One region of the Burkholderia sp. PU8-34 genome, then DNA from elsewhere that is predicted to be linked to it. Evidence: predicted binding sites of a transcription regulator. Region 1 holds the regulator's gene; the other holds the start of a gene.
What was found. The regulator FNR, encoded in region 1, switches genes on or off when oxygen is low (the NO sensors DNR and NnrR bind a similar motif). The targets are predictions, from matches to a motif close to TTGATNNNNATCAA.
Positions count from the first base shown of each region.

Region 1 (3,668 bases):
GAGCACCGACGCGCCGCCGACGCCGGCGCCGATCAGGATCATGTCGGACAGCGCGCAGAGCAGCACGATCTTGCCGACGTGCGAGCGCATGATGCCCTGGCGCAGCACGAAGGCATTCTGCGCGCCGATGGTGACGATGAGCGACGCGCAAAGTGCCGCGCCGTGCGAAAAAGCGATCCAGTTCATGATGATTGCGAGCAGTAGACGGATGTTTCGGGTAGCGCTAGTCTGCAGGGTCGGCGGAGCTAAGAAAAGCTAAATTGTCTAATGCGGATTAAGGAAAACTGATGCTCGACTATGCATTGCTCGATGCCCTTGCGGCCGTGATCCGGCACGGCTCGTTCGAGCGCGCGGCGAAGGAGCTGAACGTCACGCCGTCGGCGGTGTCACAGCGCGTGAAACTGCTCGAGGAACGGGTCGGCAGCGTGCTCGTGAAGCGCGGGCAGCCGTGCGTCGCGACGACGTCCGGCGCGCTGCTGTGCCGCCACACCGAGCGCGTGCAGCTCCTCGAGGCGGAGCTGTCCGGCCGGATGCCCGCGTTGCCCGGCGCGCTCGCGGCAGACTGGCCGACGCTGCGCGTCGCGGTCAACGACGACAGCGTCGCGACGTGGTTCATCGACGCGGTGGGGCCGTTCTGCGCGGAGCGCGAGACGCTGCTCGATCTCGTGATCGACGACCAGGACTACACGGCGGCGCGGATCCGCGACGGCAGCGTGCAGGGCGCGGTGACCGCGCAGGCGGAGCCGATCCAGGGCTGCCGCTCGACGCGGCTCGGGCGCATCCACTATCGCGCCGTGTGTTCGCCGGAATTTCATGCGCGCTATTTCAGCGCGGGGATCAATCGCGATTCGCTGCGCCGCGCGCCGTGCGTGATGTTCAATCCGAAGGACGGGTTGCAGGCACGCTTCATCCGGCGCGTGACGCGCGCGGATCTCGATCCGCCGCAGCACTGGATACCGCACGTTGCCGGCTATCTGCGCGCATGCGAGACGGGGTTGGGATGGGGGATGTGCCCGGACCGGATGGTCGACCGCCAGCTGGCGGCGGGCGAACTCATCGACATGTCGGCGGGACGCACGGTCGACATCGACCTGTACTGGCAGAGCTGGCGTCTGTCGATCGGCTGGCTCGACGATTTCAGCGCGGCGCTCAAGGCGCGCGCCGCGTTGTTTCTCGATTGACGGGGGCGGCCGGCGGCGCGCGTGTCGCGCGCGCCGGACTGCGCATCAGAGGTGATGCAGGCCGTCGAAATCGACGATGTGCACGAGGCGCCCGTGCATCTCGATCAGGCCGCGCTTCTGGAATTTCGACAGCGTGCGGCTGACCGTTTCGAGCGTCATGCCGAGGTAGCTGCCGATATCCTCGCGCGTCATCCGCAGATTGAATTCCGTCGGCGAATAGCCGCGCTTCAGGTAGCGCGACGATACGTCGAGCAGGAATGCCGCCACGCGCTCTTCGGCGTTCAGCGAACCGAGCAGCATCGTCTGCGACGTTTCGCGCACGATCTGCTCGCTCATCAGCTTGTGCATGCGCAACTGCATCGTGCCTGCTTCGGAGCAAAGCGCCTTGAGCGCGCTGTACGGGATCACGCAGACGGAGCTGTCTTCGAGCGCGACCGCGGTGCGCGGATGCGTGTCGTCGCAAATGCCGTCGAGGCCGAGCGCTTCGCCCGCGAGATGCAGGCCGGTGACCTGCTCGCGGCCGTCGTGACGCGTCGCGACGGTCTTCAGCGAACCCGAACGCACCGCATACAGGTTGTCGAATGCGTCGCCTTCGCGGAACAGCGCTTCGCCGCGCTTGACCGCGCGTGCGGCGCAGATGACCGATTCGAGGCGGCTGAGTGCTTCGGGTGCCAGGCCCTGCGGCATGCACAAGTGGCGCATTGCGCACGACGAGCAGTGCGCGGCCTGGCGGGGAGCCCAACTGCCGACATGAGGCGGGGTGGCAGCGCGAGTGGCGACGGGCGTCAACATGGTTATCTTCTCCGGCGTTGAATCGACGGAATCATTGTCCCACCGCAAGTTGCCGCTGTCGGGTGACAAAACGTCGCGATCCGTCGCACCCCCGTCGCGCATATTTCCGGCGGCCCGCACCGACTGCTGGCGGCGCCCGCCGCCCGCCGCCTGCCGCCCGCCGAGCCTGAGCCTGAGCCTGAGCCTGAGCTTGAGCCGGAGTCGGAGTCGGAGTCGGAGCCCGAGCCCGAGCCCGAGCCCGAGCCCGAGCCCGAGCCCGAGCCGGATGCCGCTTAGCCCGCTTGCTCGTCGGCGTGCGCGGCTGCCGGAATCAGCAGCACGGGCAGTGATGCGTGCCGTACGCATTGCTCGGCAATGCTGCCGAGCACGAGCCGGCGGAAGCCGCGGCGGCCGTGCGTGCCGAGCACGAGCAGGTCGGCGCCGAATGCGTTCGCGCCGTCGAGGATCAGCGACGACACATCGGCGAGCGACGACGCTTCGGCAAGCTTCGCTTCACCCTTCACGCCGGCCGCCTGCATCCGCTGCGCGAATTCCTTGGCGAGGTCGTTGCCCTGTGCGAGAAGCTGATCGCGCAGCACTGAGGGATCGTAGCCGGGCACGTTGTAGTAGATCGCGGCATTCTCGACGACGTAGAACGGCTGCAGTTCCGCGCCGTGCGACTGCGCGAGCGCAAGCGCGGCATCGAACGCGTGGCGGGAAGTGTCGCTGCCGTCGACGGCAACCAGGATACGCTTGTACATAGTGTCTCCGAGAGGCGGGTTGAAAAGAAGCTGGCCGAATGGCCAGTTGAGCGGCTCACTGCTGCGAGGCAGAGTAAACGAATGCCGGCGACCTTGCAGTGCGGAGAAGGCATGCGTCGCGATTCGGGCATCGGTTGCGGCAGAGCAGGCGCTACATCCCGCGGATGCACGGACGTACCACGTGCGCCACCGGTAGCGCTGCGGTTGTCTGCTTCGCGTGGCGCTACGTGCACGGCGCGTACGCGTCGACGCGTCGGTCTGATCGACGATGACCGTTCTTCGTCATTGAAGCGAAATTGATGAAACGTGCCGTGATTTCGGTCAAGCGATGTGCGGATTTCGATCGCGGGGCAGCGCGCAGGGTTTGCCGGCCGCGCCGGTGGAGTGGTTGCGCCAGAGAACGAATGCGGAATGCCGCGGGCGGAACGAACCGTTGAGTTGACACGGTGTGACGCGATTCGTTGCGCGTCACGATGCTTGGGCCGGGGCCTCGGTTTCGGGACACGAGGCCGGCGACGCGAAACGACGGTCGAGCCGCTGCGCGATTGTGCAAAGCGTCTGCTGCAGCGGACGAAGTGCGATCAGGGACGCTTGCGTTCGCGCGTTGCCTGCGCAGGGCACCGCGCGAACGCCGCCTTACGAACGATCGCTTCAAACGCCGCGGCTAGCGCGGCACAGTTGTCAGCTCGAATACGCGTTCAGGCCGTCGCGAGTGGCCGGGCCAATGCTCTCTGCCGTACATCCGGTGCACCACGCCGAGCATCTCGTCGCCGACCGGGGGCGGCGCATCGAAGCCTTTTTCGATCATCACGTAGCCGGTGCGCAGCGCGAACGCAGGATGATTGCCGCCTGGCCTGCTGTCGTAGCCGGCGATGCCGTCCGTGGATTCGGGCATCGCGTTGTCGAGCGACGCATTGCTGGTCGTCACCTGATCGGGCGAGATCGGTTCACCTCG
Region 1 is NZ_JBSAXC010000031.1:8,219-11,886, forward strand. It holds gene ACV22Z_RS34920 (LysE/ArgO family amino acid transporter) at 1-186, opposite strand, end outside; gene ACV22Z_RS34925 (LysR family transcriptional regulator ArgP) at 288-1,181, shown strand; gene fnr (fumarate/nitrate reduction transcriptional regulator Fnr) at 1,227-1,973, opposite strand; gene ACV22Z_RS34935 (universal stress protein) at 2,246-2,713, opposite strand; gene ACV22Z_RS34940 (DUF3005 domain-containing protein) at 3,378-3,668, opposite strand, start outside.

Region 2 (3,668 bases), on a different contig from region 1:
GATCGTGCTGGTTGCGACGGTCGCCGCGCACCGCGGCGACGCGTTTGCGTCGTGCGAGTTCGTGATGGACTACCTGAAGACCCAGGCGCCGTTCTGGAAGAAGGAAACGACCCCCGAAGGCGAACGCTGGGTGGACGCCCGCAGCACCGACGACACAGCGCTCGCGCGCTGGGGCGTCGAATCGGGCAACGCGCCACGCTGAGCGCGCGCGCCGCTCAGTGTCGCGCGCCGCTCATTCGTCCGACGAACCGCGCCCGATGATCTTCGCCGGGAACGGCTCCCCGCGCGGGCGCGGCGGCAGGTGCGCCGAATCGTCGCGGCGGCGCGGCGCGACGGCGTCGAGCAGCGCCTGCTGCTCGGGCGGGATCTGGTAATCCCAGCCGAACCGGCTCAATTGCAGGCTCTGCGCGATCCGCAGCGCCGGCTCCATGAACCGGACCGCCGCAGGCGGCGTATAGCGCGCCTCCACCGTTTTCAGGAACAGCGACAGCCAGCGGCTGAAGTGCGCGGGCTCGAGGCCGTCGAGCGGCTGGTGCGCCTGCTGCACATTGCCGCGGTAGCCCTTGGTGCCGAGTACGAGGCTCGACCAGAAGCTCACCATCTTCGGCAGGTGGTCGTCCCAGCGGCCGGCCAGCTTGGCGTCGAATACGGGCCCGAGCAGCGGGTCGGCGCGCACGCGGTCGTAGAACGCGTAGACGAGGTCGCGGATATTGGCTTCGGTCGGTTCCGTGTCGCGGGGACGGATCGGAGCAGGGTTGTCGGGCAGGGCAGGCGTGTCGGTCATGGCAATGAAGGGGCCGGGGAGCGGCGTCGAAGGCCGGCGAAGGTCGGGACGCCGGCAGGATTTTGACGCACAATAGCGTCGGCCAACCCCTCGATAAATGTGCTGATGCCCTGCATCTTATTGCGCAGCCGTCATCCGGGCAACCCAGCGGCCGCGAGCCCGAACGTGCGCGGACCCTTGCGCACGCCGCGCGCGTGCCGTCCGTTCGCTGCGGCTTGCATAATCGGGGCATGATCATCAAAGACCGTTTTCGCCAATGAGACTCACCGACTACACCGATTACTCGCTGAGAGTCATGTTGTACCTTGCCGTGCGCGGTGAAGGGCTCGCGACGATCCAGGAAATTTCGGACGCCTACGGCATTTCGAAGAATCATCTGATGAAGGTCGTGCAGCGGCTTGGCGAGCTGGGCTGGGTCGACACGGTCCGCGGGCGCAATGGCGGGCTGAGGCTGTTCCCGGACTCGGTGCAGTTGACGGTCGGCCAGGTCGTGCGCGCGACCGAGACCGATTTCGCGCTGGTCGGCTGCTTCGCCGGCGGCGAAACGTCGCGCGGGTGCGTGATCGAGCCGCAGTGCCGCCTGAAGGGCGTGCTGGCGGCGGCGCGCGACGCGTTTTTCGCGGAACTCGACCGTCACACGCTCGGCGAGCTTGCACAACCCGCGTCGCCGCTCGCGGCGCTGCTCGGCGTCAAGCCGATCGCGATCGTGCGCGACGCACCGTCCGCCGAACCTTCGCCGCTCGCCGGCTGACGCAACCCCCGCGCAATTTTGCGCGGCAGTCCCCGCCCGTTGCGATCCCGGCGCATTTTTGCGTTGAATCAACTTCGATCCGCTTGAAAGCCGCATAACCATCCTCACCTTGGTGTTAATCGAAAATTGGAGGTCTCTAATGAGAATCGACAAGCTCACCACCAAGTTCCAGGAAGCACTGTCGGACGCGCAGAGTCTTGCGGCGGGCCGCGACAATCAATACATCGAACCCGTTCACGTGCTGTCGGCGCTGATCGCGCAGCAGGACGGCTCCGCGCGCTCGCTGCTGTCGCGTGCGGGCGTGCACGTGCAGGCGCTGCAGGGCGCGCTGAACGAAGCGATCTCGCGCCTGCCGCAAGTGACGGGCACGGGCGGCGACATCCAGGTCGGCCGCGAGCTGGCCGGCCTGCTGAACCAGGCCGACAAGGAAGCGCAGAAGCTGAACGACACGTTCATTGCGAGCGAGATGTTCCTGCTCGCGATCGCCGACGACAAGGGCGAAGCGGGCAAGCTCGCGCGCCAGCACGGCCTTACGCGCAAGGCGCTCGAAACCGCGATCGCCGCGGTGCGCGGCGGCTCGCAGGTGCATAGCCAGGACGCCGAAAGCCAGCGTGAAGCGCTGAAGAAATACACGGTCGACCTGACCGAACGCGCGCGCTCGGGCAAGCTCGACCCGGTGATCGGCCGCGACGACGAAATCCGCCGCTCGATCCAGATCCTGCAGCGTCGTACCAAGAACAACCCGGTGCTGATCGGCGAGCCGGGCGTCGGCAAGACCGCGATCGTCGAAGGGCTCGCGCAGCGGATCGTCAACGGCGAAGTGCCCGAGACGCTGAAGGGCAAGCGCGTGCTGTCGCTCGACATGGCGGCGCTGCTCGCCGGCGCGAAGTATCGCGGCGAGTTCGAGGAGCGCCTGAAGGCGGTGCTCAACGACATCGCGAAGGACGAAGGCCAGACGATCGTCTTCATCGACGAGATCCACACGATGGTCGGCGCGGGCAAGGCCGAAGGCGCAATGGACGCGGGCAACATGCTGAAGCCGGCGCTGTCGCGCGGCGAGCTGCACTGCATCGGCGCGACGACGCTCGACGAATACCGCAAGTACATCGAGAAGGACGCCGCGCTCGAGCGCCGCTTCCAGAAGGTGCTCGTCGACGAGCCGAGCGTCGAGGCGACGATCGCGATCCTGCGCGGGCTGCAGGAGAAGTACGAGCTGCACCACGGCGTCGACATCACCGACCCGGCGATCGTCGCCGCGGCCGAACTGTCGCACCGCTACATCACCGACCGCTTCCTGCCGGACAAGGCGATCGACCTGATCGACGAGGCGGCGTCGAAGATCAAGATGGAAATCGATTCGAAGCCCGAAGAGATGGACAAGCTCGACCGCCGGCTGATCCAGCTGAAGATCGAGCGCGAGGCCGTGAAGAAGGAGCAGGACGAGGCGTCGCAGAAGCGGCTTGCGCTGATCGAGGAAGAAATCGAGCGGCTGTCGCGCGAGTACGCGGATCTCGAGGAGATCTGGAAGGCCGAGAAGGCTGCCGTGCTCGGCAGCGCGCAGCTGAAGGAAGAGATCGAGAAGGTGCGTGCCGACATCGCGCGGCTGCAGCGCGAAGGCAAGCTCGAGAAGGTCGCGGAGCTGCAGTACGGCAAGCTGCCGCAGCTCGACGCGCAGCTGAAGCAGGTCACGCAGGCGGAAGAGCGGGAGCAGCACAACCCGACGCGTCCGCGGCTGCTCCGCACGCAGGTCGGCGCGGAAGAAATCGCGGAAGTCGTGTCGCGCGCGACCGGCATTCCCGTGTCGCGGATGATGCAGGGCGAGCGTGAAAAGCTGCTGCACATCGAGGAGAAGCTGCACGAGCGCGTGGTTGGCCAGAACGAGGCGATCGACGCGGTCGCCGACGCGATCCGCCGTTCGCGCGCGGGTCTCGCCGATCCGAACCGGCCGTATGGCTCGTTCCTGTTCCTCGGCCCGACGGGCGTCGGCAAGACCGAGCTGTGCAAGGCGCTCGCGGCGTTCCTGTTCGACTCGGAAGAGCACCTGATCCGCATCGACATGAGCGAGTTCATGGAGAAGCACAGCGTCGCGCGGCTGATCGGCGCGCCGCCGGGCTACGTCGGCTACGAGGAGGG
Region 2 is NZ_JBSAXC010000003.1:505,141-508,808, forward strand. It holds gene moaE (molybdopterin synthase catalytic subunit MoaE) at 1-202, shown strand, start outside; gene ACV22Z_RS10785 (group III truncated hemoglobin) at 233-784, opposite strand; gene ACV22Z_RS10790 (Rrf2 family transcriptional regulator) at 1,041-1,535, shown strand; gene clpB (ATP-dependent chaperone ClpB) at 1,675-3,668, shown strand, end outside.
Region 2: a site for FNR is predicted at 1,594-1,607, ahead of clpB (ATP-dependent chaperone ClpB). Genes of this name have one in related genera too.